Regions from separate parts of the Mesorhizobium sp. M0306 genome, predicted to be linked through region 1. Evidence: predicted binding sites of a transcription regulator. Region 1 holds the regulator's gene; each other region holds the start of a gene.
What was found. The regulator PhoB, encoded in region 1, activates phosphate uptake and scavenging genes when phosphate is short. The targets are predictions, from matches to a motif close to TGTCATNNANCTGTCAT.

Region 1 (8,000 bases):
GATCGGAGCGCGGCCGGTGAGAGTGGTCGGCCCGGCCTTTTTCCCGGCGGACTGACCTAGGCGGGCGATGTTCCGAGACGGCGAACGGCTGGCCGGATAGCCGCTTCAAGGCCTGGAGGCGCGCGTCGACCGATATCGGCTGGTTATTCGCAGACCATGCGGGCCCGTTTGCCGGGCTCGCTGACATTCCTGCAGGTGAGCGGCTTCGCCGGCTGCGATGACAGCATGGGCGGATTGTTGGCGACCCTCCTCCGTGGCGCTGCAACGGAAGCTGCGCTCCTGCGCACCGCCGGCCTTTTCGGCGTTTGCGGCGCCACTGGAAAGACGTCGGTCTCCAGCTGCGACTGTTCGGCTTGCGCCTGCGGCGAAGGCCGGTCCCAGAACCGGCGAACATCGAGCGGCTTGGGAATGATCACGGTGCCGTCATAGCTGCGCGCGCAGCCGCTTCCCAGAGGCAGCGCCAGGCACAGGAAGACAGGCAGAATCCGTCGAAACATCAGCAACACCCCTGCAAGCTTATAACGCTGCTTCGGCCTAACCGACAACCGGCGGAATAGTGCAGAGGGAGTAGGTACGGTGAGGTAGAATCGTCGCACTTCCAGTCGAAGGCCCCGCTCGAACGAGCGCCGGGTCGGGCGCGGATGGAGGTCCAGCGCGAGTTAAACCTTGCGATTCGTCAACGCTTCCAGCGTAAGGCCATGGTGCGATCGCACCATACCAAAGCCGCGCTCAGTGGCGACAATGGGATATTCGAAGTTCCGCTCCTCCAGTTACGGGCGGGAGCAGCGACCGCCGGCAAGAAACAGGGTCAGATTTACCCCAACGGACCTGTTTCGGCGATGGCGCGGCCATGACACGTTCTGGCTGCATGCAACGCGCTCCCGTCCGGCTTTTTTTCTTTTAAAGCCGGTGGCTGCGATCGCCGAGCAGACGATGCCGGCCGGAATTCACGCAAGCTGCTGATTCCAGCGGCAAACCGCGGCCCATGCCGACAAAGGCCGCGGCCGCTCCTTCTTAACCCGGCTGGACGACGTTACCGGAGCGACATGAAACTGTCATGCGACTGTAATAATCGGGGGCTATTGGCCTCAGCGGGCGCCGGAGGAATGGCGCCGAGAGACCATATTCCGAACAGGAGCAGGCCACATGAGACATTTCATCCGCTCGGCGGCCGTTGCGATTGCAATGGCTGCGGCGACGACCACCCTCACCCTGTCCGCCGCGCTCGCCGCGGACATCTCCGGCGCCGGCGCCACCTTCCCCTACCCGATCTATGCGAAGTGGGCCGACACCTACAAGAAAGACACAGGCGTTGGCCTTAACTACCAGTCGATCGGTTCCGGCGGCGGCATCAAGCAGATCAAGGCCAAGACCGTCACCTTCGGCGCTTCGGATGCGCCGCTCAAAGGCGAAGAGCTTGAAGCGTCCGGACTGGCTCAGTTCCCGATGGTGATGGGCGGCATCGTTCCCGTCGTCAACCTCGAAGGCATCAAGCCGGGCGAGTTGGTTCTCGACGGCCCGACGCTGGCCGACATCTTCCTCGGCAAGATCACGAGCTGGGATGACGAGGCGATCAAGAAGCTCAATCCCGACGTCAAGCTGCCTTCGCAAGCGATAGCGGTCGTTCACCGTTCCGATGGTTCGGGCACGACGTTCAACTTCACATACTACCTCGGCGACGTCAGCGCGGACTGGAAAGAAAAGGTCGGCGTCGACAAGGCCGTGGAATGGCCCGTTGGCATCGGCGCCAAGGGCAATGAGGGCGTTGCCAACAACGTCTCCCAGACCGGCGGCGCGATCGGCTATGTCGAATACGCCTATGCCAAGCAGAACAAGCTCACCCACACCGACATGATCAACAAGGACGGCAAGAAGGTCGAGCCTGCCGCGGCGGCGTTCTCGGCGGCAGCGGCCAATGCCGACTGGAGCTCGCAGCCGGGCTATGGCGTCATCCTCGCCAACGAGCCGGGCGCCGAGTCCTGGCCGATGACGGCGGCGACGTGGATCCTCCTGTACAAGAAGCCGGACGACGCCGCGACCACCGCCGAAGCCCTTAAATTCTTCGCCTGGGCATATGACAAGGGCGACGAGATGGCCGGCGAGCTGGACTACGTTCCGATGCCCGACAAGGTGGTCGAGAGCGTCAAGGCCATGTGGGCCAAGGAAGTCGTCGGCAGCGACGGCAAGCCGCTCTACTCGGCTATGTAATCTCCTTCAGGGAGGGCGTCGACGGCGCCCTCCCTGTTGCCTTCAATCGCGAGGACCCAATGACCATCGCTTCCGATGCCATGCCATCATCTGCAGCAGCCCGGGCGAGGGAAGCTACGGTCCGGCGCTTCGCGCTCACAGATGCCATATTCCACGGACTCACCCGCGCTTCCGCAATTCTGGTGCTGGTCATCCTCGGCGGTGTCGCGATCTCGCTGTTTGCTGGCTCATGGCAGGCGCTGTCGTCCTTCGGTTTTTCTTTCCTGACGACTGAGAGCTGGAATCCGGTCACGGAAAAATTTGGCGCACTGGCGCCGATCTACGGCACCCTGGTAACGGCGGCCATCGCCATCCTGATCGCGGTTCCGATCGGCATCGGCATTGCCGTGTTTCTCACCGAGCTCTGCCCGCGCCCGCTCAGGCGCCCGATCGGCATAGCGGTCGAGCTATTGGCCGGCATTCCGTCGATCATCTATGGTATCTGGGGCCTGTTCGTGTTCGCGCCGTTCCTGCAGACGACGATACAGCCCTTCATCATCAACATCTTCCACGGCGTGCCGGGACTATCCAGCCTTTTCGCCGGCCCTCCTTACGGCATCGGCCTTCTGACCTCGGCGCTGATCCTCGCCATCATGGTGTTGCCCTTCATCACCTCGATCACCAAGGACGTCTTCGATACAGTGCCGGCGGTGCTCAAGGAATCGGCCTACGGCATCGGTTGCACGACTTGGGAAGTGACCCGGCGCGTGGTCATTCCCTATACCCGCATCGGCATCATGGGCGGCGTCATGCTTGGCCTCGGCCGGGCGCTCGGCGAGACCATGGCGGTGACCTTCGTCATCGGCAACGCGCACCGCATCAGTGCCTCTCTGTTCGCGCCGGGCACGACGATCTCGGCGACCATCGCCAATGAATTCACGGAGGCCGACGGCGACCTCTACACCTCCTCGCTGGTTTCGCTCGGCCTGATCCTGTTCGTCATCACCTTCCTGATCCTTGCCGCCGCCCGCTATATGCTGATGCGGATCGACGCCCGTACGGGAGCCTGACCGATGTCGACATCCTCATCGCTCCACAGCCGCCGCAAAGCCAGGAATTCGGTGATGATGGCGCTTTGCGTCGTCGCCGCCGGCATCGGGCTTGCCTGGCTGGCGCTCATCCTCGGCGCGCTGGTCTATAAGGGTACAGCCGGGCTTTCGCTCGCGGTCTTCACCGAGATGACGCCACCACCCGGCGAGGCCGGCGGCCTGCTCAATGCCATCGCGGGCAGCCTGCTGATGACGATCATCGCCGTTGTCGTCGGCACGCCGATCGGCGTGCTGGCGGGAACCTACATGGCCGAGTATGGACGCTTTTCGCGCATCACCACCGTCGTCCGCTTCATCAACGACATCCTGTTGTCGGCGCCGTCGATCATCATCGGCTTGTTCGTCTATGAGCTGATGGTGCGGCCAATGGGACATTTCTCGGCCATTGCCGGCGCCGTGGCGCTTGCCATCCTGGTCATTCCGGTGGTCGTGCGCACCACTGAAGACATGCTCAACCTGGTACCGAACGCGTTGCGTGAAGCCGGTGCCGCGATCGGCGCGCCGCGCTGGGTGGTGATCCGTTCGGTCGCCTATCGCGCCGCATTGTCCGGCATCGTCACCGGTATATTGCTGGCGATAGCACGCATTTCCGGCGAGACGGCGCCGCTGCTCTTCACCGCGCTCAACAACCAGTTCTGGAGCAGCAATATCAACGCGCCGATGGCCAGCCTGCCGGTGACCATCTTCCAGTTCGCTCTCAGCCCTTACGAGGAATGGCAGCAGCTGGCGTGGACCGGCGCACTCATAATCACCCTGACGGTTCTGGGCTTGAGCATCCTCGCCCGCAGCCTTACCGGACGCAGAGAGGACAGATGACACAGATGTTGTCCCCGGACATGACGATGACCGAAACGGTCGCCGAGAAGACGAAGATCGAGGTCAAGAACCTCAACTTCTACTACGGCCAGAGCAAGGCGCTAAAGGACATCAGCCTGTCGCTGCCCGAGCGCAGCGTCACGGCCTTCATTGGGCCTTCGGGCTGCGGGAAATCGACGCTGCTGCGTGTGTTCAACCGCATCTATGAGCTCTACCCGAAACAGACAGCCGAGGGCCAGGTGCTGCTCGACGGCCAGAACATTCTCGACCGGTCGCAGGATCTCAACCTCCTGAGGACCAAGATCGGCATGGTGTTCCAGAAGCCGACACCGTTCCCGATGTCGATCTACGAGAACATCGCCTTCGGCGTCAGGCTCTATGAGAATCTCGGCAAGTCCGAGATGGACGGCCGCGTCGAACAGGCATTGAAGCGCGCCGCGCTGTGGAGCGAGGTCAAGGACAAGCTCAACGCCAGCGGCTTGAGCCTGTCCGGCGGCCAGCAGCAGCGGCTCTGTATCGCCCGCACCGTGGCCGTGAAGCCGGAAGTCATTCTGCTCGACGAACCGGCTTCGGCGCTCGACCCGTTGTCGACGGCCAAGATCGAGGAACTGATCGACGAATTGCAAGCCGACTACACGATCGTCATCGTCACTCACAACATGCAGCAGGCGGCGCGCGTGTCGCGCCAGACCGCCTTCATGTATCTGGGTGAGCTGGTCGAGTTCGACCGGACCGAGAAGATCTTCACGTCGCCCCGCGAGAAGCGCACGCAGGACTACATCACCGGCCGCTTCGGCTGAGCCGTTCCGATCATGCATATGAGGACAGGACCATGGGCGAACACACAGTCGCTTCTTTCGACGAGGATCTCGAGCAGATCAGCAAGCTGATCCGCGACATGGCCGACCTCGCCGGTTCGATGGTCGGCGGGGCGACCAAGGCCTTGTTGAATTCCGACAACGTGCTGGCGCAACGCGTCGTTTCCGACGACGCCATCATGGATGCGCGTCAACGCGAACTGGACGATCGCGCCATCACCCTGATCGCCAAACGCCAGCCGATGGCCCACGATCTTCGCCATGTCGTCGGAGCGATCCGTATGGCCGGCGACCTCGAACGCATCGGCGACCTTGCCAAGAACATCGCCAAGCGTGTGAGTGCGGTCGGCCTCAGCGTCACGCCGCGCGACCTGTCGCATTCCATCGACGCGATGGCGCAGCTGGTGCTCATCCAGGTGCAGGGCGTCATTGAGGAATATGCCGCAGGCGATGCGGCCGCGTTGGCCAAGCTGCGTGCCGCAGACGAGCGCATCGACGTCAAATACACGTCCGTGTTCCGCGAGCTCTTGACCTATATGATGGAAGATCCGCGCAACATCACCGCTTGCACGCATCTGCTGTTCTGCGCCAAGAATCTGGAGCGGATCGGCGACCATGTCACCAACATCGCCGAAAATGCGTATTATGTGCTGACCGGCGAGCAATTGCCGGTCAATCGTCCGAAGCAGGACGAAACGACAATGTCCGCGCCGGTGACATGATGGGGGTGCCCAGCCGATGATCGCACCACGCATAATGGTGGTGGAGGACGAGGAGCCGTTGGGTGTGCTGCTCCGCTACAATCTCGAATCCGAAGGCTACCAGGTCGAGGTGGTGACACGCGGCGACGAAGCCGAGATCCGTTTGCAGGAGAATGTGCCTGACCTTCTGGTGCTCGACTGGATGATACCAGCGGTTTCCGGCATCGAGCTCTGCCGCCGGTTGCGGGTGCGCCCCGAAACCGAGCGGCTGCCGATCATCATGCTGACCGCGCGCGGCGAGGAGAGCGACCGGGTGCGCGGTCTTTCGACCGGCGCCGACGACTATCTGGTCAAACCGTTTTCGACACCGGAATTCATGGCCAGGGTCAAGGCGCTGCTGCGCCGCGCCAAGCCTGAAGTGCTGTCCAGCGTGCTGAAGGTCGGCGACATCGTGCTCGATCGCGAATCGCACAGGGTCTATCGCAAGAAGAGCGAGATCAGGCTCGGGCCGACCGAATTCCGGCTGCTCGAGTTCATGATGCGGCATCCGGGCCGCGTCTTCTCGCGCAGCCAGTTGCTCGATAATGTCTGGGGCGAGACGATCTACATCGACGAACGCACAGTGGACGTCCATGTCGGCCGGCTGCGCAAAGCCGTCAACAACGGCCGCATGCCGGATGTCATCCGCACCATCCGCGGTGCCGGTTATGCGATCAGGGAAGATTGACCCGCCTGGTCAGGCTACGTGCTTTCTGACGCCGGGCCTCATTTGCGCGCCCGGCGCGAAAATCTCCTGGTCGACGAAGCTTAACGCCCGCATCGCGCAGCCTTCGCGGATCAGCGGCAATTCGTTTGGTTCGGTGTCGAAGGAGATCGAGCCCGAATGCTGGCCGCCGGCGGTCTGGGCGATGGCCTGGCGCAAGGCCGGCTCGATCAGATCGAAGGCGGCGGCACTGGCGCCGACCATCGCGACCGGCGCCGGATCGATCAGCGCGAACAGCGAGCCGAGACCGAAACCCAGCGCTTCGCCGGCCTTGCGGTAGGCCTCGCGTTCCGGCCCATCTTTCTCGCGCGCCCGGGCCGCCAGTGCGCGCATGTCGGCGTCGCTGACGTCGGCGATGGGTTCGCTGTCTTCGCTCATCTGCCTGGCGTTGCGCCAGATGGCATAGTTGCCGGCATAGGCCTCGATGCAGCCGCGCCGCCCGCAACGGCAGAGCGCGCCGCCCGGACGATGGATCATGTGGCCAAACTCGCCGCCCGAGGAATGCGTGCCGGTGAACAGCTCGCCCTTCAACACCAGCCCCATGCCGATGCCGTGCGAAAGCAGGATGGCGATGAAGTCGTCACGATAGCGATCCGGATCGCGCCAGCGCAAAGCCACCGCCATCATGTTGCAATCGTTCTCCACCGTGGCCGGGATGCCGAATTCGTCTTCCAGCATGTCGGCAAAGGCGATGTCGGTCTGCGGCGTGATCGGCGACCACAGCATGGCGCGTGCAGGGGAGTCGGTAATGCCCTGAATCGCCAGGGCGATGCGGGCGACACTGCGGACGTCAAGGTCTGGATCCTGCAGCCGGCGCCGGACGACGGCCATGCATTCACGGATCAGCTCGTCGCGCGGCATGGTCAGCGTGTCCAGCCGGCGCTGTTCCTCGGCGACCACCTGTCCCGCATAGTTGATGATGGCGGCCGACAGGAAATTCAGCGACAACACCACGGTCAGCACCGCCGCCGCTTCCGGGTTGAGGGCGAGGCCGACCTGCGGACGACCGCGTTTCAACGAAACGGGCTCGCTTGCCTTGCTCTCGGCGAGGATGCCTTCCCGTATCAGGTCGGAGGAGATCGCCGATATGGTCGAATGGCTGAGGCCGGTGGCTGCGGCGATCTCCGTACGCGATGGCTGGCCAACCCGGCGGACTGCCGAGATCACCATCGCCCGGTTGCGCCGGCGCAAATCGTCATGGCGGATTCCGACCGACATCGTTTTGCTTTCCTCCCGGTTGCCGCGGCCGCTCATGAACCGGAAGCCGTCGGTAATGTCCGACAAATAGTGTCGGATGCAGGCAAATAGTGTCAGATGCAGGTGGCGCTGTCATCGTTTATTCCGACGCTCGAAAAAACTCTCAGACTCATCAAAATCCATCAGAATCGATGTTGACAGCAGCCGGAGATCGGGCCAGTATTTTTTCGAGGCTCGAAAAAATTAGGGGCCTCTAAGCTGGTCTTTGGGCCAATGGTCACGCCGTACGCGGCGCAGGGAGGATATGATGAAGAAATTCACGACCGCCATTCTGGCGGGTGTCGCCATGACGCTGGCGCTGGCGTCGGTGGCGCAGGCTAAAGACAAGGTCATCGGCGTTTCCTGGTCG
Region 2 (8,000 bases), 200 kb from region 1:
AGCACCTGACCGGCCGCCAAAGGGTGTTCGGGGATACGGTGGCGGGTCTGGATGACGGTCGCCTTGGCCGTCTCGGTGGTGACGGCGACATTGGCGACCTTCTTGAAGAAGGCGCGGATCGAAACCGCATTGGTGGTGTCGTCGGCGCCCTGGTCGATGACCTTGAGCACATCATCCGGGCCGATGATCGAAGCGGTGACCTGGACGCCGCCGGTGCCCCAGCCATAGGGCATCGGCATTTCGCGCGAGGCGAACGGCACCTGATAGCCAGGAATGGCGATGCCCTTGAGGATGGCGCGGCGGATCATCCGCTTGGTCTGCTCGTCGAGATAGGCGAAGTTGTAGGTGGCTATATCCGCTGGTTGTGCACTCATTCCGCTGCCTCCCTCTCCTCTTCGCCCTTGCCGGCGTTTTCGCGGGCATCATGCTCGGCGCGCATGCGGCGCACGAGGTCGAGCTCGGCCTGGAAGTCGACATAGTGCGGCAGCTTCAGATGCTCGACGAAGCCGGTCGCCTGGACATTGTCGGAATGCGAGATGACGAACTCCTCGTCCTGCGCGGCGGAGACGACGTCCTCGCCGAGTTCCGAGGCGCGTAGAGCGCGGTCACATAGCGCCATGGCCATCGCCTTGCGCTCGCTCTGGCCGAAGACGAGGCCGTAGCCGCGGGTGAATTGCGGCGGCGCCTTGGCCGAGCCCTTGAACTGGTTGACCATCTGGCATTCGGTGACGCGGATGCTGCCGAGCGGCACGGCAAAGGGCAGTTCCGGCACGTCCAGTTCCAGTTCGACCTCGCCGATGCGAACCTCGCCGACGAAGGGATGGTTGCGCGCGTAGCCGCGCTGGGTGGAATAGCCGAGCGCCAGCAGAAACCCCTCGTCGCCGCGCGACAACGCCTGCAGGCGGATGTCACGCGCCATCGGGAATTCGAGCGGCTCGCGGGTGATGTCGCCGGGGACATGATCCCCAGGCATGTCGCCGTCGGGCTCGATCAGGCCTTCGCGGGCGAGGATGGCCGAGACGCGCGGCATCGCCTCCGCTTCGCCTGCACGCTGTTCCGGTTCGGCGACATCGCCGCCGGCGGCAAGCTCGGGATCGAGCAGCCGGTGGGTGTAGTCGAAGGTCGGGCCGAGCAGCTGGCCGCCGGGCAGGTCCTTGTAGGTCGCCGACACGCGCCGCTCGACCAGCATCGTGCCGGTGTCGATCGCCCTGGTGTAGCCGAAACGCGGCAGCGTGGTGCGATAGGCGCGAACCAGGAAGATCGCCTCGATCATGTCGCCGCGCGCCTGGACGATGGCGAGTGCCGCCAGTTCGCGATCATAAAGCGAACCTTCGCTTATCACTCGGTCGACGCCGAGCGCCAGCTGCTCGACGATCTGGTCGAGCCGAAGTGCGGGCACCGAACGATCGCCGCGCCGGCGGTCGGCGAGCAGTTTGTGAGCATTGCGAATGGCCGCTTCGCCACCCTTTACCGCGACGTACATGCTACGCCTCCATGATCTTGATGCGCGTCGTACGCGGCAGGCAGGCAATTGCGTCGGTGGTGGCGAGGATGACGTCGACGCCACGCGGAAAGCGCTGGTTGTTCTGCTTCCATTGCTCGACGAAATGACGCGGCATTTGCGCCGGCGCGATCGTCGCCGTCGTCTCGATGCCGGGGCCTTCGAGCAGCAGCGGAGCGCCGGAGACGAGATCGCCGACCTCGAGGATCAGCGTCGTGGAGCGATCGGGATAATCCTGGGTGCCTTGCGAAAAGCCGTCGAGCGCCATCATCTCGGCCGGCGTGGCGATCAGCGCGAAATGCGCGTCGGCCGGGGTGTTGGCCAGCGGCGCGCCGGTATGGAAGCCAAGCCAGGATTTCATCGCCGCCGACCCCTGCAAAACCAGGTCGAGCCAGAGCGGCGTGTCGTTGTCGCACAGCGCCAGCGCAATGGCGCCGGCGGTGACCGATAGCGGCGCCGGCGGCTGGGCGAGGGCCGGCAGCGGCTGCACGCTGCCCGGGCGCACCATCGCGTCCATGACGACACGGAATACGGTCTGGGCGTTGAACACCGGGTCGGCAAAGCCGCCTTCGATCGATTGCACAGCAGCGTCCATCAGTCTTCTCCGCGCACCATGGTGAAGAAATCGACCTTGGTCGCCGCCGTCTCGGCGCGGCGCTGGTCACGCGCCTTGGCCAGTGCCGCTTGCAAGGGCGCGACGATCCTGGTCTCGACCTCGTTGCGGTAGGCAGGATCCTGCCAGAGCGCGTCGGCGATTGCCGCCAGCCTTGCCTTCTGCTTGTCGCGGCCGAGCGCATAGCAGTGGCCGACATGGCCGGACGCAAGCCGCACCGTGGCGCGGGTGACCGTCGCCTCGCCAACATTGAAGGGCGCGCCGCCGCCGCCAATGCTGCCACGCACGGTAACCAAGCCGGTTTCGGGGCCACGCAGAAGTTCCGCCTCAGAAGGCAGGCCGGCTTCGTCCCAGAGGCGGACGATATCGTCGCCGGCCGATTGGGCCAGCGTCGCCATCAAGGCCTTGCGCTCGGCCTGCTCTCGCACTTCCCGTCCTCGCATGGCCGGTGCTCCTCGTCTGCGTTCATTTGTCTATTGATATAGACAATTATACAAATTATATCTATTTTCTAATGCGTGTCCATGACGAGTGCATGACACGAGGAAAATGTCTGGGGCAAAAAGATCGGGGGCGGAAATGATCGGGCAGCCCAGCAGCATCGAGCGGCGCAGCGGTGTCGCGCTGTGGCGGCAGATCGCCGACCAGATCCTGCATTCGATCGCCGTCGGCGATTTTCCCGAGAATGCCGCGCTGCCGCCCGAGATCGCGTTGGCCGAACGCTATGGCGTCAACCGCCATACGGTGCGCAGCGCCATCGCAGCGCTGGTGCAGGAGGGTGTGCTCAGGGCGGAGCAGGGGCGCGGCACCTTCGTGCTTTCGCGCAGGCGGCTGTCCTATCCGATCGGCGCGCGCACCCGCTTTTCGGAGGGATTGCAAGGACAGGCGTCCGAGCGGCATATCACCTTGCTCGCGTCATCGGTCGAGCCGGCCAACCGTCGTGTCGCAGAGGGCTTAGGCCTTGCGAAGGGGGCCGATGTGATACGCCTGGAAACGCGCGGCGAAGCCGATGGAATGCCGGTGTCCCGCGCTGCCGGCTGGTTCGATGCCAGGCGCTTTGCCGGCATCGATGCCGCCATGGCGGAAACCGGTTCGATCACGGCATCGCTGGCACGTTTCGGCATCGACGACTATCTCCGGCAATCGACAGTGCTGTCGGCGCGCCATGCGGATGCCGCCGACCTTGCCGACCTCGAGCTGCAGCCCGGCGCCATCGTGCTGGTGACGGTCGCCGTCAACGTCACGCCCGACGGTCAGCCGATACAGTTTTCGGAGTCGCGCTTCCCGGCCGAGCGGATCGAGCTCAAACTGTCGGCGCTCTGAGATGCGCCAGCCCTGGCATCATCCGACCTGAATGACAGCCTTGATCAGGCCGGACTTCTCATGCGCCCAGCGGGCGAGGTCACGCGGCGTCTCGCCAAGCGTGGTGCGGTGGGTGACCAGCTTTGCCAGCGGCACCGCGCCGTTGCGGATCGAGGCGGCGACATGGTCGAAATCGGCACGCAGGGCGTTGCGGCTGCCGATCAGCATCATCTCGCGCTTGTGGAATTCGGGATCGGAAAAGGCGATGTCGTCCTTGACGACGCTGACCAGGACCAGCGCCCCGCCATGCGCGACATGGGCGAAGGCCGACTGCACCGACCGGGTGCTGCCGGTGGCGTCGAAGACCACATCGAAGCCGTCGCCGCCGGTTGCTTCCCGCACCAGGTCGGCAGCGGTGCCTCGCGAGCCGTCGAGGGTCGCGAAGCCGAGTTCGCTTTCGGCGAAACCCAGCCTCTCCGCACTCATGTCGAGCAGCGTCACGTCGAGCCCGGCGATGCGGGCGAACAGCGCCGTGCCGAGCCCGATCGGGCCGGCGCCGATGACCAGCGTGCGCGCACCTGGATCAACCAGCGAGCGCCGCACGGCATGGGCGCCGATCGCCAGGAATTCGACGGCGGCGGCATCGGCCAGCGACAGGCCGTTTGCCGGATAAAGATTTTGCGCCGGCACCAGGAGCTGCTCGCACATGGCGCCGTCGCGGTGGACGCCGAGCACCTCGATCCTGATGCAGCAATTGGGCTTGCCTTGCCGGCAGGCGATGCATTTGCCGCAGGCGAGATAGGGATTGACGATCACCGCTTCGCCGACGGCGAGATCGACGTCCTCGCCAACCTCGATCACGGTGCCGGAAACCTCGTGGCCCATGATGCGGGGATAGGCGAGGAACGGGTGCTTGCCTTCGAAGATGTGATAGTCGGTGCCGCAGATGCCGACATGGCTGACGGCGACCAGCGCCCAGCCGGCGGGCGGCGCGCCAGGCGCCGGGCGATCTTCGAGGACAAGTTCGCCGGGCGAGCGGCAGACGACGGCTTTCATGCTTCAATCCAGTCGGTTCATGGCACCGCCGGCTCTGCTGTCGCGAGGCCGGCTGTTGGGAGGCGATCTATTTGCCGCGGCGGCGCAGCCCGTCGAAATAGACTATGACGATGATCAGCACGCCGGTGATGATGCGCTGCCAGAAGGCGTTGACGTTAAGCAGATTGGCGCCGTTGTTGATGGTGGCAAGGATGAAGGCGCCGAGCAGCGGCCCGTGCACGGAGCCGACAGCGCCGAACAACGAGGTGCCGCCGATCACCGAGGAGGCGATCGCCTGCAATTCCCAGCCCTCGGCCTGCGTCGGATTGCCGATGCCGATGCGCGAGGCAAGCAGCACGCCGACGAAGGCCGCGCACAGCCCGGACAGCGTGTAGGCCATGTAGATGGTGCGCTGGACGTTGACGCCCGACAGACGCGACGCCTCGGCGTTGGAGCCGACCGAGAACAGATAGCGGCCCCAGCGGCTGTGGTGCAGGAAGATGTAGGCCGGGATGCCGACCAGGATCACCATCCAGAACAGATTGGGGACGCCGACGAAGGAACTGCGCGAGAACGTCTGGAAGGCGTCGTTGTTGATCGAGATCGAGTTGCCGTTGGTCATCAACAGGCCGATGCCGCGCAGCGAGGTCAGCGTTGCCAGGGTGATGATGAAGGGCGGCAGGCCCATCTTGACGATGCCGAAGCCATGGAACATGCCGATGGCGACGCCGACCAGCAAGGTGATCAGGATGGCGAGGAAAACCGGTGTGCCGGCGTTGATCAGCATCGCGACGATGACGGTGGCGAAGCCGACCACGGCGCCGACGGAAAGGTCGATGCCGCCGGTGATGATGACGAAGGTCTGGCCGACCGCCAGGATGGCGATCATCGACCCTTGCCGCAACAGGTTGGAGATGTTGTTGGCGGAGGCGAAGCTCGGCGTCGCCACCGACAGGATGACCCACAAAAGAACCAGCAGCGCCAGCAGTGTCAGCCCGAACAGGGCGTTGTAATTGCGTTTCGGCCTTTCGACAGCGATCGCCTCGGTGCTCATATCCGTCCTCCCGGTTTTTCTTGTTTCTCGGCCAGCGCCTGGGTGAGGATCTCCTCGTGGTCAGCGGTACGAAACCCATGCGTGGCCACCAGCTTGCCGCGCCGGAACACGTGCAGCGTGTCGGCGAGCTCATAGACCTCCGGCAGGTAGGACGAGATCAGGATGATGCCGGCTCCCTTGGACAGCAGCGCGCCAAACAGGCGGTAGATCTCGGCCTTGGTGCCGACATCGACGCCGACAGTCGGCTCGTCGAAGATGAACAGCTTGGCGCCATGGGCGAGCCATTTGCCGATGACGATCTTCTGCTGGTTGCCGCCGGACAGGCTGGAGGCCAGCGCGCCGCGCGTCGGCGTCTTGATGCGCAGGTCGGCGATCTGGCGATCGGCTTGCGCCTTTTCCTGCGCGCGGGAGATCAGCAGATTATTCGAGATGCGCTTGTAAATCGGCAGATTGAGGTTGAGCCCGACCGGCAGGTTGAGGCAGAGGCCCTGGTCGCGGCGGCTTTCCGGGGCCAGCGCCATGCCGAGCCTGATCGCGTCATGTTCGGAATTGACCTTGACCTCCTTGCCCTCCCACAGGATCTGGCCGGCCGATTTGCGGTGCCGGCCATAGAGCGTGGTGACGAACTCGCTGCGGCCGGCGCCGATCAGGCCGTAGAGGCCGACGATCTCGCCGGCGCGGACGGACATCGAGACATTTTCGAAACCCTTGCCGGACAGGTTCCTGGTTTCTACAAGCATCGCGCCGGGGGTGAAATGCTCCTTGTGGTAGACCTGCTCGATCGAGCGGTTGATCATCATCTTGACCAGCTCGGCGTCATTGGTCTCGGCGATATTCCTGGTGCCGACCAGCGTGCCGTCGCGCAGCACCGAGACGCGGTCGGCGAGCTCGAACACTTCTTCCATGCGATGGCTGATGTAGATGATGGTGACGCCTTCGCCCTTCAGCCGGCGGATCAGCGTGAACAGCTGGTCGGCCTCCTTGCGGGTGAGGTAGGCGGTCGGTTCGTCGAAGATCAGGAATTTGGTGCCGCGCACGGTGGCGCGGGCGGCGGCGATCAGTTGCTGCTGGCCGATGGTCAGGTCACCCAGCATGACATGCGCCGGCAGGTCGAAGCCGAGATCGTCGATGATCTTCTGCGCCTGCCTGACCATCGCCCGCTGCTGCAGGATGCCGAAACGTGCATCCTCCTCGCCGAGGAACATGTTGGCGGCGACGGTGAGATGGCGGCACAGGACGACTTCCTGATGCACGGCATTGATGCCGAGCGCCATCGCCTCATGCGGCGTTGCCAATGCGGCAGGCTTGCCCTCCCAGATGACGTCGCCGGAGGTGCGCGGCATGACGCCGGTCAGAAGCTTGATCAGGGTGGATTTGCCGGCGCCGTTCTCGCCGACGATGGCGTGGATCTCGCCGGCCTTGAAGGCGAGGTCGACAGGCTTCAGCGCGTGGGTGCCGGGATAGCGCTTTTCCAGCCCTTGCAGTTCGAGAATGGTCCTGCCCGGTTCCAGCGTTGGGGCCGGATGGAGTTCCTGCGCCGTCGACATCATGACAATCCTCCCAGATTGGCCCCCAAAGATTGGCCTCGCGATTGGCACGAGTGGGATGTTTCCGGGGCGAAAAGGCCCCGGAAACAGTTCACTTGCGGCGATCCTCAGTCGAGCTTCGGATTGAGCAGCGCGTCGATCTTCGGATCCTTCATGTTGGCCTTGGTGACCAAATTGGCGCCGGTGTCGACATTGGCCTCGACCTTCTCGCCTTTCGAGGCGGCGAGCGCCGTCTTGATGCCGTCATAGCCCATCCGGTACGGATCCTGGACGACGAGAGCCGAAATGACGCCGTCGTTGAGGAATTTGATCAGCTTCTCGTCGCTGTCGAAGCCGACCAGCCCGACCTTGCCTGCGAGGCTGTTCTCGGCGATCGCCTGACCGACGCCCTGCGCCATGATCAGGTTGGAGGCGAAAATGCCCTTGAGGTTGGGGTTGGCGGTGATCAGGTCGGTGGCGATGTTGAGGCCGGTGGTGGCCTGGCCGTCGGCGTATTTGTCGGCGACCAGCTTGAGGCCCGGATATTTGGCGGCGAGCTGTTCCTTGAAGCCCTGGGCGCGCTGTTCGAGCGAGCCGGCGCCCGGAAGCGCGGTGATCAGGGCGACGTCGCCCTCAATCTTGCCGCCATTGGCTTCGCCGATGGCTGCGGCAAGGCCGTCAGCGGCGACGCGGCCGCCCTGGATGTTGTCGGTGGTCAGGAACGAGGTGAAGGCCTTGGAGTCGGCGCCGGAGTCGATACCGATGATCTTGACCTTGGTGGCGGCCTCGTCGATCGGCTTGCCGAGCGCCTTGGCTTCGGTCGGCGCGATGACGACGGCGGCCGGGTTGCCGGCGACGGCATTTTCGAGGATCGAAATCTGGCCGTTGACGTCGGTCTCGGCCTGGGCGCCGAGTTCCGGCACGTTGACGCCGAGATCCTTGCCGGCCTTACGGGCGCCGGCCAGAACG
Region 3 (8,000 bases), 190 kb from region 1:
CCAGCGCCTGCAGATCGCCCGCAACCTCGTTACCGGCCCACGGCTGGTGTTCATGGACGAGCCGACCGGCGGCCTCGACGTCTCGGTGCAGGCGCGCCTGCTCGATCTGTTGCGCGGGCTGGTCACCGACCTTGGCCTGGCAGCCATCGTCGTCACCCACGACCTCGCGGTGGCGCGGCTGTTGTCGCAGCGCATGATGGTGATGAAGGACGGCCGCGTCGTCGAAAGCGGCCTCACCGACCGCGTCCTCGACGATCCGCGCGCGCCCTACACGCAATTGCTTGTTTCCTCGATTCTACAGGTCTGAAGATGATTGCTCCGCCGTACCCCCCTCTGGCCTGCCGGCCATCTCCCCCTCAAGGGGGGAGATTGGCTGTCGCTCTCGGTTTCGCCAGTCTTCAACGTTGCAGAACAGGCGCAACGAAAAGGCTGCCGATCTCCCCCCTTGAGGGGGAGATGCCTGGCAAGGCAGAGGGGGGTGCTGGCCCGCAAACGAACGACGATTGGAGAACCTTCTGATGCCGACCCCGCTCGTTGTCTCCGATGTCGCCAAGAGCTTCACCATGCATCTGCGCGACGGCATCAAACTGCCGGTGGTCGCCGGTGTCTCGTTCGCGATCAGGGCCGGCGAATGCTCCGTGCTCGGCGGCCCGTCCGGCGCCGGCAAGAGCTCGATCCTGAAAATGCTCTACGGCAATTATGCCGTCGACGCAGGCCAGATCATCGTCCAGCACGAGGACGGGCTGATTGACCTGCCTTCGGCCAGCCCGCGCACCGTGCTAGCTGTGCGCCGGCTCACGATCGGTTATGTCAGCCAGTTCCTGCGCACTGTACCGCGCGTCTCGGCGCTCGATGTCGTGGCCGAACCGCTGGTCGAGCGCGGCGAAGAGCGCGAAGTAGCGCGCGGTAAGGCGCGCGCCTTGCTGGCGCAGTTGAACCTGCCGGAGAAGCTCTGGGCGCTGCCGCCGGCGACGTTCTCCGGGGGCGAACAGCAGCGCGTCAACATCGCGCGCGGCTTCATCACCGAGCACCCGATCCTGCTGCTCGACGAGCCGACCGCCTCGCTCGATGCCAGGAACCGCGACGTGGTGATTTCCCTGATCGCCGCGAAGAAGGCGGCGGGCGTCGCTTTGCTCGGCATCTTCCACGATCACGACGTGCGCGAGGCTGTGGCCGATCGCATCATCGACGTGACCGCCTTCGCCGCGGGGAAAATCGCGGCATGACGAGGAAATTGTCGGAGGCGCCGCTGGTCCACGAGACGGCGGAGATCGAGAGCTCGACGCTTGGCCGCTGGACCGAGATCGCCGAACGCAGCCGGGTCTCCGAGAGCATTCTCGGCGACTATTCCTACATGATGCAGGACTGCGCCGTCTGGTGCGCGACGATTGGCAAATTCGCCAACATCGCCGCTAGCGTGCGCATCAATGCCACCAATCATCCGACCTGGCGGCCGACGCTACACCATTTCACCTATCGCGCCTCCGACTATTGGGACGACGCCGAGCACGAGAGCGAATTCTTCGCTCAGCGCCGCGCCAAACGCGTCACCATCGGCCACGACACCTGGCTCGGTCACGGCTCGACCATCCTGCCCGGCGTCACCGTCGGCGATGGCGCGGCGGTCGGTGCCGGGGCGGTCGTCTCGAAGGATGTGGCCCCCTACACCATTGTCGGCGGCGTACCGGCCAAGCCGATCCGCGAACGCTTCGACCGCCGCACTGCGGAACGCTACCAGGCGCTCGCCTGGTGGGACTGGGATCACGCCCGGCTGCGCGCCACGCTCGACGATTTTCGGGAACTGTCGGCCAATCAGTTTTTGGAGAAGCATGGGGGTTGACGCCCCGAATAAGTCAGCCGCTCAGGCAAATGTCCAAAATAATAGAAAGAAATCCTAACGTGATTAGAATAGCAACACCAGTCTGATTTAACCTGATAAGTTCTATAAATTTTTTGTCATAACCAATATCTACAAGTGATTTTTGTTTTTCTTCAATCTTATTTGCGAAATTTATCGTAACTAACGCGATTAAAAAAATGAGAATCATTAGAATAATGGCCGCGTCGCGCCCATTTCCATAATTGTACAAGTATCCCGATATTGGATGGTTCAAGCTACCAACCCGATATACGGACATCAAAACCAGGGCCACTGTGAAACTTATCGCAGCGACTACCCCTGCAGCATACAGCCGCAACCACTGGCGCCAACGTAGCAATTAGGAAGCCTCTCTTTGATACGGATTTGAATCTTTATTTCAATCTTGATGATGTGCAACCCCGGCAGAATCGCTTGGCGAATCCTGCCTTTGATATTCTACTTCTTGGCACGGTTTTCATGTCCCTGACACATCGTCGGGGCAGGACGCGGCCTTTCCTCTGGAGATCGCAATGCCTGTTTCAGTCAAACCTTCGCTCGCCGGATTCTTTGCCGGCGCCAACCCGACCCCTCCGCTGCATCTCGGCAGGCGCTACGACACCTCTGGTAATTTTCTCAACGAGCCCGGCAACACGGTCGTCTGCCATCTCGTCAATGGCTCGGCTTCAGAAGCGGGGGTCATCGAGGTGCGTGAGCGGATGCGCGCGATGCCCGATGCCGACCGGCTGGCCTTCACGCCGGTCTCCAGCCTGCACATGACGCGCTTCCAGGGCATCATCGAACATCGCCGCCGCCTTCCCTACTGGCCGCAGGACGTGCCCCTCGACACCAGCATCGACGCCATGACCCGCCTCTATCTGGAACGCCTGAACGGCTTCAAAGGCTGCGGTGCTTTCAACGTCAGGGTCGTTGAAATCGTACCGACTGGCCTGACCGTCGCCGGCGCTTCCACCGAGGACCGGCGCGTTATGCGTTCCTGGCGCGATGCCCTGTCGGTGCCGTTCGGATACCGGCATCCCGACCACGACAACTATGTGTTCCACATCACCTTCGCCTACCCGATTCGGCGCCTGGACGACGACCGGGCATCCGCATGGCAGGATCTGTTCGATGACTGCCTGTCGCTCCTTGCGCATCAGGCACCGGTGATCGAGCTGCGACCACCGGCTTTCTGCAGCTTCAGCGACATGAAGCATTTCGAGGAGCTTGTTGTGCTGGGTTGATCGCGCTGCGAGGCTGTGGGCGGTAACAAAACTGACATCAATCCGACACCGCAGGTTCATGCGGCTGCGCTAGCGAGAGTTAACAGACCTTCAATTGCGACTGGACTGGAGCCTGCACCATGTCAGCTACGCTCGAAATCCGCGGCGTCACCCGACGGTTCGGCAAGAACACCGCCGTCAGCAATGTTCACATCTCCATTCCGCAAGGCCAGATGGTCGGCATCATCGGCCGCTCCGGCGCCGGCAAATCGACGCTTCTGCGCATGATCAACCGCCTCATCGATCCGAGCCAGGGATCCATCCTGTTCGACGGCGTCGAGGTCTCCGGGTTGCGCGGCTCGCCGCTCCGGCGCTGGCAGCGCGACTGCGCCATGATCTTCCAGCAATTCAACCTGGTGCCGCGCCTCGACGTGCTGACCAATGTGCTGCTCGGCCGGCTCAACCACCGTTCGACCCTGTCCAACCTGTTCGGCATGTTTTCCCGCGGCGAATGCGCCGAGGCGGTTGCAGCTCTCGAGCGCCTCGACATCGCCCGCACCGCGCTGCAGCCTGCTGGCACCCTTTCCGGCGGCCAGCAGCAGCGCGTTGCGATTGCGCGTGCCATGATGCAACAGCCGAAGGTGTTGCTCGCCGACGAGCCGATCGCCTCGCTCGACCCGCTCAACGCCAAGGTGGTGATGGATTCGCTGCAGGACATCAATTTGCGCGAAGGCATCACCGTCATCACAAATCTCCATACGCTTGATACGGCCCGCAACTATTGCAACCGCATCGTCGGCATGGCCGCCGGCAAGGTGGTCTTCGACGGCCCGCCCGAAGACCTCAACCGCGAGGCCGTGCGCATGGTCTACGGCGCCGACAGCAATGGCGCCGAAATCTCCGAGGCCATCACCTCGACCATTGTCGCCGTCAAACAGAAGATCGCTGCATCCGCCGGACCGCTCGAGCCAGCGTTTCCTGGTTGCTGAGAACGGCCTGATCGCTCGCCCGCGTCAAAGGCACCCGTCAAAAATTCGAACGCTACCGGCGCGAGGCCGGGACCAACAGGAGAGAGATAATGTTCAGGAAGATGGTTTTCGGTGCGGTTTCATTGCTCGCCATCGCAGCAAGTGCTGCTCACGCCCAGGATATCAAGGAATTCCGCGTCGGCATTCTCGGCGGCGAGAACGAAGCGGACCGGCTGCGCAACTTTCAGTGCCTCGCCGATCATCTGAAGACCGAATTCGGTTTCGAAAAGGTCTCGCTGTTCCCGGCTGCCGACTATGATGGCGTCATCCAGGGCCTGCTCGGCGGCACGCTCGATTTCGCCGAGCTTGGCGCGTCAGGCTATGCCAGCGTCTATCTCAAGGATCCGAACGCCGTCACCCCGATCCTCACCACCCAGCAGACCGACGGCGCGACCGGTTATTATTCGATTGGCCTGGCGCTGAAGTCGTCCGGCATCACCGACATCAAGTCGGCAAAGGGCAAGAAGCTCGGCTATGCCGACCCGGATTCGACCTCCGGCTATCTGATCCCGCTGACCCAGATCCCGAAGGACACCGGCGCTTCGAACGAAACCTTCTTCGCCTCGACGCAGTTCAATGGCGGTCACGAGAACAACGTTCTCGCCGTCCGCGACGGCAAGGTCGACGTGGCGGTTGACGATTCTTCCGGCATCGGCGACTTCAAGAACGGTTACACGTCCGGCACCTTCCACAAGGAAGTCGCCAAGGGCGCCGTCGACCCCAACGACTTCGTCGAAGTCTGGCGTTCTGGCCTGATCCCGAACGGCCCGCTGGTCGTGCGCACCGCGCTCGGCGGCGATATGACCGCCAAGCTCGCCAACTTCTTCACCAGCCTGCCGGCCAAGGACAAGCCCTGCTTCGAGGCCATCGAAGGCGGCGATTTCACCGGCTACGTTCCGGTGAAGCCGGACTTCTACAGCGTCATCGTCGAAGCCCGCAAAGCCGCGATCGGCGGCTGACGACAATTGCGGAAAGGGCGGCGTCCATTAGAGCGACGTGCGTCCACTTGGACGCACAAAGTACGCTCTAACACTTAGATGCCGCATCGTGCTTTCCGAAAGTCGAACTTCGACTTTCGGGCCGATGCGGTCGCCGCCCTTTTTGCGTGTCCGCTCGTGACCCCGTATGACCTTCGCCGCTACAATTCGTTCAGACGCGGTCCGGCAGGCAGCAGACGCCTGGCGACGCCAGACGTCCTTGCGCCGGTTCTACACGGCGCTCGGCATCGGCTTACTGCTTGTCGCCATGTGCACAGCCATGTGGTTCGCCGACGAGGCCAATGCGGGGCATTTCTTCGATCGGCTACCGCACATACTGGATTTCCTTAGTTGGCTTGTTCCCAAGGACTGGAACGACGTCTGGCGGGCGCTGTTCGACATCGCATCGCCGCACGACAAGGGCAGCCAGGAGTTCAATTTCCCGCTTGGTCGCGTCTATCTCTGGGGCGGCTTTTATCTACCCGAATATTTCGAGCTGATGCTCACCACGCTTAACGTGGCGCTGGTTTCCACTTTCATCGGCTTTGTCTTTGCGGTGCCCTTTTCCTTCATCGCCGCGCGCAACTTGACGCCCAGTCCGGTGCTCAGGCTCGTCGTCAAGCGCTTCATGGAACTGCTTCGCGCCTTCCCGGAGATCGTCATTGCCGGCCTGTTCGCAGCCATCCTCTCGACCGGCCCGGTCGCGGCCATCATCGCCATCGGCCTGCATTCGATCGGCGCCCTCGGCAAGCTCTTCTACGAGATCAATGAAAACATCGACATGCGCGCCGAAGAAGGCCTGCGCGCGGTCGGCGCCAACTGGTTCGAGCGCGTGCGCTTTGCCGGCCTGCCGCAAGTGCTGCCCAATTTCATGTCCTACACGCTGCTCAGGATCGAGATCAATGTGCGTATCTCGACCATTATCGGCGCGGTCGGTGGTGGCGGCATCGGCGAGGAACTGAAGCTCTCCATCTCGCGCGGTTTCGGCGCCAAGACGCTGGCATTGGTGCTGCTGCTGTTCACGACGATCTTCCTCGTCGACCAGTTTTCCGCCTGGCTACGCCGCAAGCTCGTCGGTGAGCAGGCATTCATGATGGGCGCCTGACCATGATCCCAAAAAGTGGATTCCGGTTTTTGGAAAAGATCATGGCAAATCAACAAGAAGACTGCCCATGGCCGCAATGACCGCCGATGAGATGCAGTCGATCGAGGAGCGCTTTCCCCAAGTGTTCCGGCGGCCCCTGTACAAACGCTTCGGCCCGCTGGTCCTGTTCACCGGCATCCTGCTCTACCTCCTCTACGCCTTGTGGTTCTTCAGCCTGCCGCAAGTGCTGAGGGAATCGCACTGGGAGCGCCTGCCGCTCTTCCTGACGCAATGGATCAGCTACGATCTGCAGCCGGAATTCCGTCTCGACCAGCCTCAGATCACACCCAGATACCCGCGTTTTTCGGCGCTTGGCGAAGACCCGCATCCCGATTGGGTCATCACCAATGCCAACGGCTCCTACACCATCCTGATCGACGGCCGAGCCAAATCCGTCACCTTCGACAAGGCCGAGGCGACGCTTGTCGCCTTTGGCCGGACGGTGCCGGTGTCGTTGGCCAGCGGCAAACCGGTAATATCCGGCCCGGTGCCGGAGTGGATCACCGTGCATGACGACGAAATCGTCGCCAGGATGGGCTTTGCCGGCGAGGTCCGTATGACCGTCGATCGCGTCAAGGTCCGCAAGCGCTTCCTTGGCTGGGCGAATTTCGTCTTCGACACACGCTCGCCCTTCTTCGGCAAGTCACCCGGCGACGTGGTCTCGTTGCTGATGTCCGGACCCCAGCTCAAGCCGGGCACATCCAATCTGGCACTGGCCGGCGACAACATCTGGAACAACGCCCAGTGGCAGCATGGCGATGTCTGGACGAAGCTGTTCCAGACCATCGTCATGGCGTTTCTCGGCACCTTGCTCGGCGGCATCGTTGCCTTCCCGCTTGCCTTCTTCGCCGCACGCAACATCACCCCGAGCGGCCTGCTTAGCCAGGTGCTCAAGCGGTTCTTCGATTTCATGCGTTCGGTCGACATGCTGATCTGGGCGCTGTTCTTCACCCGCGCCTTCGGCCCGGGTCCGCTTGCCGGCAGCGCCGCGATTTTCTTCACCGAGATCGGCACGCTCGGCAAAGTCTATTCGGAAGGCCTCGAGAACATCGACGACAAGCCACGCGAGGGCATCCAGTCGACCGGCGCCAACGGCTTGCTGGTGCAGCGCTATGGCGTGCTGCCGGAAGTGATCCCGGTCTTCATCAGCCAGACACTCTATCAGTGGGAATCCAACACCAGGGGCGCGACGATCATCGGCGCCGTCGGTGCCGGTGGCATCGGCCTGAAGCTCTGGGAGGCGATGCGCACCAATTCCAACTGGGCCAATGTCTTCTACATGGTGCTCTTGGTCCTGCTCGTCGTTTTCATCTTCGACAACATTTCCAATTTCCTGCGCCGCCGCTTGAGCAGGACGATCCACGACTACAACCGGATCCAGGCCGGCCAGGATTAACGGGGGCGTTGCGCAGGCGTGCGGTTAGGGCGCCTTCCTCCATCCATTCCTGATATGCTTGTAGCCGTCGCGGTAGACGGCTTCCGGGCTTTCGGAAAAGTCGCGCCACACCTTGGTGGCCCCGGCCAAATCCTTCAGCGAGCGGCCGAACGCCTCGATTGTCAGCCAATCGTCATAGCCGCTGTTGCGAATGGCTGAGAAAGTCTCCTTCCAGGGGATGTGGCCGCGGCCCGGCACGCCGCGATCATTCTCCGAAATATGGATATGGACGACGTTCTTGCGGTTGCGCGAATAGGCGCCGATCGGGTCGGCCTCTTCGATGTTGGCATGGAAGGTGTCGTACATCGCCTTGATGTGCGGCCGGTCGATCGCGT
Region 4 (8,000 bases), on a different contig from region 1:
GGCTTTTCGGCATGCCTTCGATACTGCGTATCCGCTGGGCGATCGCGCCCAAAACCGCACCTCGACCTCACCTCAATTGCAATCGCTGCGGCGGCCTGAAAGCCTATCGCTGCAGCGGCAAATTCCGCGTCAACGTCAATGGCAAATGCATTGACGCCTGGTTGATCTACCGCTGCATCGACTGCGACAATTCCTGGAATTTCGGCATTCTGGAGCGCTGCAGCCGCCGCGATATCGAACCGGCAATATTGCAGGCGCTCGAAAGCAACGATCCGGTCCTGGCGCGGCGCCATGCTTTCGATGTTGCCGCATTGCGAAGCAGGATCGGGCGCGTTGAGGAGTTTCCTGAAGCCATCGTTCATAAGCAGGTGCTCGGGGACAGGCCGGAAAATACCAGCGCTCTCGAACTTCAGCTCTGGCTCGAAATGCCGACAGCCTTGCGGCTCGACCGGTTGCTGGCCAGCGAACTCGGTGTCTCGCGATCGCGGCTTCAGGCTTGGGAAGAGAAGCGATTGCTGGTGGTTGGTCCGGACGGGGCCAAAGCCTTGCGCAGGCCGGCTCGGGCGGGAACGGCGATCCGCATCCACCTGTCTGGCGAACCAGACCGGGACGGCATTATCGCGGCTGCCGGCGGGTAAGATAAAAAGGGAGGAAGCACGCACGTGCTCCCTCCCTCATAATGGCTGAGAAAAGTGGCTTATGCCGCGCCGACCACTTTCGCTGATTTTTCAAAACGCTTGCGCTCGTTCGGGTCGAGATAGAGCTTGCGCAGGCGGATGGTCTTCGGCGTCACTTCGACCAGCTCGTCGTCCTGGATCCAGGCCAGCGCGCGTTCCAGCGTCATGCGGATCGGCGGCGTCAGCTTCACCGCCTCGTCCTTGCCGGCGGCGCGGATGTTGGTCAGCTTCTTGCCCTTCAGCACGTTGACTTCGAGGTCGTTGTCCCTGGAATGGATGCCGATGATCATGCCCTGATAAACCTTGACGCCGGGGTCGATGACCATCGGGCCGCGGTCTTCCAGGTTCCACATGGCGTAAGCCACCGATTCACCCTGTTCGTTGGAGATCAGCACGCCGTTGGTGCGGCCCGGCAATTCGCCCTTGTAGGGTTCATAGGCATGGAACAGCCGGTTCATGACAGCGGTACCGCGCGTGTCGGTCAGCAGCTCCGACTGGTAGCCGATCAGGCCGCGCGTCGGCGCGTGGAAGACGATGCGCTGGCGATTGCCGCCCGACGGGCGCAGTTCGACCATCTCGGCCTTGCGCTCCGACATCTTCTGCACGACGACGCCGGCATGCTCCTCGTCGACGTCGATGACGACTTCCTCTACCGGCTCCAGCAATTCGCCGTTCTCGCCCTTCTGCATGACGACGCGCGGCCGCGACACGGCGATCTCAAAACCTTCGCGGCGCATCGTCTCGATCAGCACGGCCAACTGCAATTCGCCGCGGCCGGAGACGAAGAACGAATCCTTGTCCGGCGATTCCTCGATCTTCAGCGCGACATTGCCTTCGGCCTCGCGCAGCAGGCGGTCGCGGATGACGCGGCTGGTCACCTTGTCGCCTTCGGTGCCGGCCAGCGGGGAATCGTTGACGAGGAACGACATCGTCACTGTCGGCGGATCGATCGGCTGCGCGTGCAGCGGCTCGGTCACCGACAGGTCGCAGAACGTGTCGGCGACAGTGCCTTTCGACAAGCCGGCGATGGCGACGATGTCGCCCGCCTGCGCTTCGTCGATCGGCTGGCGCTCGAGCCCGCGGAAAGCGAGGATCTTCGAGATGCGGCCGGTTTCGACCTGGGTGCCGTCATGGTGCAGCACCTTGACCGCCTGGTTGGATTTCAGCGTGCCGGATTCGATACGGCCGGTGATGATGCGGCCGAGGAACGGATTGGCTTCCAGAATGGTGCCGATCATGCGGAACGGGCCGGGATGAACGGTCGGCGCCGGTACGTGCTTGATGACGAGGTCGAACAGCGGCGCCAGAGCCTGGTCCTTCGGACCTTCGGGGTTTTCCGAGACCCAGCCGTCGCGGCCTGAACCGTAAAGGATCGGGAAGTCGAGCTGCTCGTCGGTCGCGTCAAGCGCCGCAAACAGGTCGAACACCTCGTTGACCACTTCGACGTGGCGGGCATCCGGCCGGTCGATCTTGTTGATGACGACGATAGGCTTCAGTCCGACCTTGAGCGCCTTGCCGACGACGAATTTGGTCTGCGGCATCGGCCCCTCGGCGGCGTCGACCAGCACGATGGCCGAATCCACCATCGACAGGATGCGCTCGACCTCGCCGCCGAAGTCGGCGTGGCCGGGCGTGTCGACGATATTGATGCGGGTATCCTTCCAGTCGACCGAGGTCGCCTTGGCCAGAATGGTGATGCCGCGTTCCTTTTCGAGATCGTTCGAATCCATGGCGCGCTCGGCGACGCGCTGGTTGTCTCGGAACGAGCCGGACTGTTTCAGAAGCTGATCGACGAGGGTGGTTTTTCCATGGTCGACGTGCGCGATGATCGCGATGTTGCGGATTTTCATGTTTTGGTCTCGGGAGCGTTGCAGGCAGCAGGCCAAAAGGCGCTGCCTCTTTCGGTTGGGCGGCTCATACAGGGTTTTTCGCAATTGCGAAAGAGGAGGCGAGCCACCAAATAAAGTCACCAAATCTTAAATGTCTTGGTGTGAAGTGGAATTATTAACCAAGGCGGAACCTTTCATGGTCCGGGCAGTTCGAATTTCATGATCGACGCAGGCATCAGACTCCGGCCGATTTTGGCATGTACCGCACTCGCCGTCCTCCTCGCGGCAGGCGCGGCGCAGTCGGCGGCGTCGTTCAAGGAGACGCGGACTGCTTTGCCGTCCGACAAGCGGTCGGCGGAGCAGCTTTTTGCCGATGCTCCCGATGGCGTCGATTCGGTGGTGACCGGGCCGGTCAGCGCCGCCTTCAAGCAGCGGCAGCAAAATGCCGGATGCGACAGCGCCGTCTGGCCCAACATTCCCGTCGTCTGCTATCCCGATTGATACACGTCCTACCCTCGGGCTAGCCCGAGGGTAGTGGCGCAGTCGCTCACGCCGACCGCACTGGATCGAGCGTGACCTTGTAGAGTTCGCTGTCGTCGCGATCCATCAGCCGCACCGTCAACTGCTCGGTGGCGCCATCGATGTCGACGAGCCCGAAGAACTGCAGGCCGGCCGACGGCGGCAGGTTTTGACCCTGTTCGGCCGTCGGTGCCTTTATGAACTTCAACTCCGGGCCGAACGTCATGTCGAAACCATTAGGCCCGAACGTGCCGGAATGGATCGGACCCGAAACGAATTCCCAAAACGGGTTGAAGTCCTGGAACTGCGCCTTGTCCGGATTGTAGTAATGCGCGGCTGTGTAATGCACGTCTGCGGTGAGCCAGACAGTGTTACTGATGCCCGCATTCTTTATATAGCGAAGAAGGTCGGCAATTTCCAGCTCGCGCCCCTTGGCCGGGCCATTGTCGCCATTGCTGACTGCCTCGGCCCCGACCTTCTTGGTACCGTCATTCCAGACCACGAGGCCGAGCGGCATATCGGCGGCGATGATTTTCCACGTCGCGTTGGAATTTGCCAGCTCGCGCTTCAACCATTTGATCTGCTGTTCGCCGAGGATGCGCGATTCAGGCGTCATCGTCTCCTGCATGTCCGAACCGTTGGGGCCGCGGTAGGAACGCATGTCGAGGAAGAACACGTCGAGCAGCGGACCATAGGCGATCTTGCGGTAGACGCGGCCGGGCTCCGACGGTTCGTAGCGGATGGTCGTCATCTCGTGGAAGGCGCGCGCCGCACGTGCCGCAAGCACATGGATTGACTTTTCGGTGTAGCGGTCGTCGGCCGACAGGTCCTTCGAGTCCGACCAGTTGTTCAGCACCTCATGGTCGTCCCACTGATAGAAAGTCGGGCAGATGGCGCTGAGCGCAAGAACGTTCTTGTCCATCATGTTGTATTTCCACTGCGCCCGGTATTCGTCCAGCGTCTCGGCAACCTTGCGCTTCTCGTCGATCAGCACTGTGTTTTTCCACTTGCCGCCATTGGGCAGGTCGACCTCGTCCTTCATCGCGCCATCGGCATAGATCGTATCGCCCGAATGCAGGAAGAAGTCGGGCGTGTGCTTCGCAATCGTGGCATAGGTCTTCATGCCGGTGTCATCGATGCCCCAGCCTTGGCCGGCGGTGTCGCCCGACCAGGCGAAACGAATGTCGCGCTTCGAGGCAGGTGCCGTGCGGAAGCGGCCGACGATCGGCTCGGAAACGGCGTTGATGTCGGAAAGATCGGCCGCGACCATGCGGTAGAAGATGTCCTGGTCGGAGGCGAGATCGGTAAGCAGCCGCTTCACCGTATAATCGCTGGCCGGCGAGGTGTCGAGCGGCGCCAGGCGGACGGCATTGGCGAAGCTTTCCGTCGACGACACTTCGAACATGACGCGCGACGGCCGGTCCGTGCGCGTCCAGACCATGCCGCTGGTCGCGTCGACGTCGCCGGACTGAATGCCATGGGTGAAGGCCGGGCGCTGATTGGCGCGCGAGTAAGAGGGAAGGGCGAGACCCGAGGCGCCGACCAGGCCAACGGCGCTGGCCGACGTGACGAAAGCGCGCCGTGTCATCGAAATCTTGTTCATGGCTGTCTCCTGGATGGCGTTGAACGTCGCCGCCAAGCTCCAGCTTCAATGTTTCAGGCACATTTCGAAACGATGAAGGTTTTCTGACGATCAACAGGCTGGCGAATCTCCCTCCTTGAGGGGGAGATGTCGCCGAAGGCGACAGAGGGGGTTGTCTCGCATGGAGCGCCGACCTCTTGCGCCTACGATAAGGGGCCGAGCCCGGTCGGACCGCCCCCCTCTGGCCGCTTCGCGGCCATCTCCCCCTCAAGGGGGGAGATTAGCGCTCAGCCGTCGCAGCTCAAGCCGCCTGCGGTTCCGGATCAAACGCCGGGCGGGCGGTGTTGATCAGCAGCGAGATGCAGGCGGCGGCTATTGCCGTCATGCCGGCGATCAGGAAGGCAAGCTCGTAATTGCCTTGCAGCTCGCGCATGGTGCCGCCGAAAAAGGCCGCTGTCGCCGCACCGACCTGATGGCCGGCGACGATCCAGCCGAAGACGATCGGCCCGCTGCGGTCGCCGAACGCCTCGTTGGAAAGCCTGAGCGTCGGCGGCACGGTGGCGATCCAGTCCAGTCCGTAAAACACGGCGAAGATGATCAGGCTGGTGGCCGAGAAGCCGGAATAAGGCAGATAGATCAGCGACAGGCCGCGAATACCGTAATAGACGCCGAGCAGCTTGCGGGGGTCGAAACGGTCGGTGAGCCAGCCCGACAGTGTCGTGCCGATAAGATCGAAGATGCCCATCATCGAGAGCAGGCCTGCGGCCTGCACTTCGCCGATGCCCATGTCGCCGCAAAAGGCGATCAGATGCGTGCCGACCAACCCGTTGGTGGTGAAGCCGCAAACAAAGAAGGTGGCGAACAGGTACCAGAACACGCGCGTACCGGCAGCTCGGCGCAACGTGCTCAGTGTATGCGCGAGGAAATTGCCTTGCGCGGCCGGCGGCGCCGGCGGCACGTCGTCGGCCTCGGCACCGTAACGCATCATGCCGATCGAGGCCGGGCGCTCCGGCACCAGCATGTAAACCAGCGGCACCAAGGCGGCGGTGGCCACGGCAATGGCAATGGCGACCGGCTTCCAGCCGCCCGACTGGGCGAGCGAGGCGAGCAGCGGCAGGAAGACCAGCAGACCGGTGGCGCTGGAGGCCGACATCAGCCCCATCACCAGGCCGCGATTGGTCTTGAACCAGCGGTTGACGATGGTTGCGCCGAGCACGGTGGCGACAGCGCCCGAACTGATGCCGGAAAACACGCCCCAGGTGAGGAGCAGATGCCATGGCTTGGTCATCAGCAGGCTGAGCGCGGTCGATCCGGACATCAAAAGCAGCGCGGCAAGCAATGTGCGGCGCAGCCCGATCCGCTCCATCAGCGCTGCGGCAAAGGGCCCGGTCAGGCCATAGAGGAAGATGCCGGTGGCCGCCGCCAGCGAGACGACGTCGCGCCGCCAGCCGAAACTGTTCTCCAGCGGCAGCATCATGACTGCCGGCGCCGAACGCAGGCCCGCCGCGATGAGCAGGCAGAGGAAGATGACGGCGACCACGACGAAAGCGTAGCGCTGGCCAAACGGACGGGATTGAGCTATCATGTTACTGACCGGTACGTTGCAGGAGCGCGAAACATACGTACCGACCGGTAACATTGTCAACCAGGCAATCGGCAGACCAGGCATGAAAAACATTGAACCAACGATCAAAGCCAATGACGCACCGCCGCCTCGCGCCGCCGAACGGATCCTCCAGGTGGCGCGCGATCTGTTCTATAGGCAAGGCATCAGGGCAATAGGCGTCGATGAGATCGTGCGGCGTGCCGGCGTCACCAAGCCCAGCCTCTACCGCAGCTTTCCGTCCAAGGATGAGCTGGCCGCATCCTACCTCCGGCACTATGACCTCGAATTCTGGGAACGCTTCGACGTGGCGGTGAATGCCCATCCCGGCGATCCGCGCGCCCAGATCGTCGCCTTCCTGACGCGTGTCGGCAAGCGCACGCAAAGGCCCGACTATCGCGGCTGCGGCATGACCAATGCCGCGGTCGAATATCCCGAACATGGCCACCCGGCCCGCGTGGTGAGCGAGGCCAACAAGCAGGAATTGCGCCGACGCCTGCGCGCCATGGCGGCGGCAATGGGTGCCCGCGACGCCGACACGCTGGGCGACGGGCTGCTGCTTCTGATCGAGGGTGCCTATATCAGCGGGCAGCTGTTCGGTGCCGGCGGACCGGCGAAGTCCGTGGCCCGCAACGCCGACCTTCTGATCGAAGCAAGCTTGAAGAAATAGCGTTCCGTTTACCAGATCACTGTGAGCAGCCTGAGTTCGTCTAGGCTGCCGCTAAATTTGACGGTACGCTGCGGCAGCCCAAACGGAGTTGTCCGCCATGCGCGCTCTTTTGATCCCATTTGCCTTCGCTGGCTTCTGCAATGCCGCCCGGGCTGGCGACATATCCAGCGTCTATAGCGATCTCGTCTGGGAGAAGGACTGCGTGACCTATGCCCAGGCGGAGGAAGGCGACGGCGACTGGGCCGACCTCGCCTGTTCGGGCTATGGCGGCTACCCGGTGATGGTTTCCTACGACGATGCGCGGGAATCGCTGTTCTACGGCTTTCCACCTGGCGATATGACCACGGTCTGGGAAAGCTTTTCCGGTCTCAATTCGGCTGGACCCAAAGTCGAGTGGCGGATCGAAACCAACGGCAAAACTGTCGTCCCTTTCGCGGTCATCCATCGTCGCTCGATCAGCGATAGCGAGGGCGAGAACAAGTCGACGGAAGTCCTGATCGTCGCCAAGGTTGCCCAGCCTGACGCCCACGAAGGCTGCACGATCGCCCTTGTGCTCGCCACCGGCAATCCCGCCGCCAACGATCAGGCGCGCAAGCTTGCCGACGAGAAGGCCCGCACCTTCGCCTGCGGCAAGGACAAGCGTGTGGTGATCGGCAACACGCCCGATTTCGGCCGCGTCGATAACTGATTATTTGCGCCCGTTAATTACTTGCGCTTGGCCCGCTCGATTGCCTCGACGATCATCTTCTTGGCATAGGCGGCGTCGTACCAGCCCTCGATCTTGACCCATTTGCCGGGTTCGAGATCCTTGTAGTGCTCGAAGAAGTGCTGCACTTGCTGGCGGGTAATGTCGGGCAATTGGGTGTATTCGTGAACGTCCTCATAGCGCAAGGTCAGCTTGGGCGAAGGCACCGCGATGACCTTCTCGTCCTGGCCGGCATTGTCCTCCATCACCAGCACGCCGATCGGCCGCACATTGATGACACAGCCCGGCACCAGCGCGCGTGTGTTGCAGACCAGCACGTCGATCGGGTCGCCGTCGCCCGACAGCGTGTGCGGCACGAAACCGTAATTACCGGGATAACGCATCGACGTGTGCAGGAAGCGGTCGACGAACAGC

Region 2: the regulator PhoB is predicted to act here: its motif matches at 2,639-2,655, upstream of phnF (phosphonate metabolism transcriptional regulator PhnF).
Region 3: the regulator PhoB is predicted to act here: its motif matches at 3,135-3,151, upstream of phnC (phosphonate ABC transporter ATP-binding protein).
Region 4: the regulator PhoB is predicted to act here: its motif matches at 4,701-4,717, upstream of NKI95_RS17380 (alkaline phosphatase D family protein).

Annotation. Positions count from the first base shown of each region.
Region 1 covers NZ_JAMYRY010000001.1:732,836-740,835, reverse strand. The annotation lists gene NKI95_RS03805 (DUF2865 domain-containing protein) at 1-55, shown strand, start outside; gene NKI95_RS03800 (hypothetical protein) at 144-497, opposite strand; gene pstS (phosphate ABC transporter substrate-binding protein PstS) at 1,147-2,208, shown strand; gene pstC (phosphate ABC transporter permease subunit PstC) at 2,268-3,257, shown strand; gene pstA (phosphate ABC transporter permease PstA) at 3,261-4,112, shown strand; gene pstB (phosphate ABC transporter ATP-binding protein PstB) at 4,109-4,912, shown strand; gene phoU (phosphate signaling complex protein PhoU) at 4,945-5,652, shown strand; gene phoB (phosphate regulon transcriptional regulator PhoB) at 5,669-6,358, shown strand; gene NKI95_RS03765 (ROK family protein) at 6,368-7,612, opposite strand; gene xylF (D-xylose ABC transporter substrate-binding protein) at 7,899-8,000, shown strand, end outside.
Region 2 covers NZ_JAMYRY010000001.1:530,011-538,010, reverse strand. The annotation lists gene NKI95_RS02710 (alpha-D-ribose 1-methylphosphonate 5-phosphate C-P-lyase PhnJ) at 1-374, opposite strand, end outside; gene NKI95_RS02705 (carbon-phosphorus lyase complex subunit) at 371-1,483, opposite strand; gene phnH (phosphonate C-P lyase system protein PhnH) at 1,485-2,096, opposite strand; gene phnG (phosphonate C-P lyase system protein PhnG) at 2,096-2,557, opposite strand; gene phnF (phosphonate metabolism transcriptional regulator PhnF) at 2,694-3,437, shown strand; gene NKI95_RS02685 (zinc-binding alcohol dehydrogenase family protein) at 3,456-4,472, opposite strand; gene NKI95_RS02680 (ABC transporter permease) at 4,540-5,505, opposite strand; gene NKI95_RS02675 (sugar ABC transporter ATP-binding protein) at 5,502-7,055, opposite strand; gene NKI95_RS02670 (ABC transporter substrate-binding protein) at 7,160-8,000, opposite strand, start outside.
Region 3 covers NZ_JAMYRY010000001.1:539,015-547,014, forward strand. The annotation lists gene phnK (phosphonate C-P lyase system protein PhnK) at 1-307, shown strand, start outside; gene phnL (phosphonate C-P lyase system protein PhnL) at 519-1,226, shown strand; gene NKI95_RS02725 (DapH/DapD/GlmU-related protein) at 1,223-1,840, shown strand; gene NKI95_RS02730 (DUF1868 domain-containing protein) at 2,392-3,102, shown strand; gene phnC (phosphonate ABC transporter ATP-binding protein) at 3,222-4,070, shown strand; gene phnD (phosphonate ABC transporter substrate-binding protein) at 4,160-5,068, shown strand; gene phnE (phosphonate ABC transporter, permease protein PhnE) at 5,235-6,191, shown strand; gene phnE (phosphonate ABC transporter, permease protein PhnE) at 6,259-7,626, shown strand; gene NKI95_RS02755 (sugar phosphate isomerase/epimerase family protein) at 7,651-8,000, opposite strand, start outside.
Region 4 covers NZ_JAMYRY010000011.1:42,059-50,058, forward strand. The annotation lists gene NKI95_RS17365 (DUF1062 domain-containing protein) at 12-638, shown strand; gene typA (translational GTPase TypA) at 698-2,527, opposite strand; gene NKI95_RS17375 (hypothetical protein) at 2,726-3,007, shown strand; gene NKI95_RS17380 (alkaline phosphatase D family protein) at 3,054-4,628, opposite strand; gene NKI95_RS17385 (MFS transporter) at 4,909-6,192, opposite strand; gene NKI95_RS17390 (TetR/AcrR family transcriptional regulator) at 6,275-6,880, shown strand; gene NKI95_RS17395 (hypothetical protein) at 6,978-7,568, shown strand; gene ppa (inorganic diphosphatase) at 7,586-8,000, opposite strand, start outside.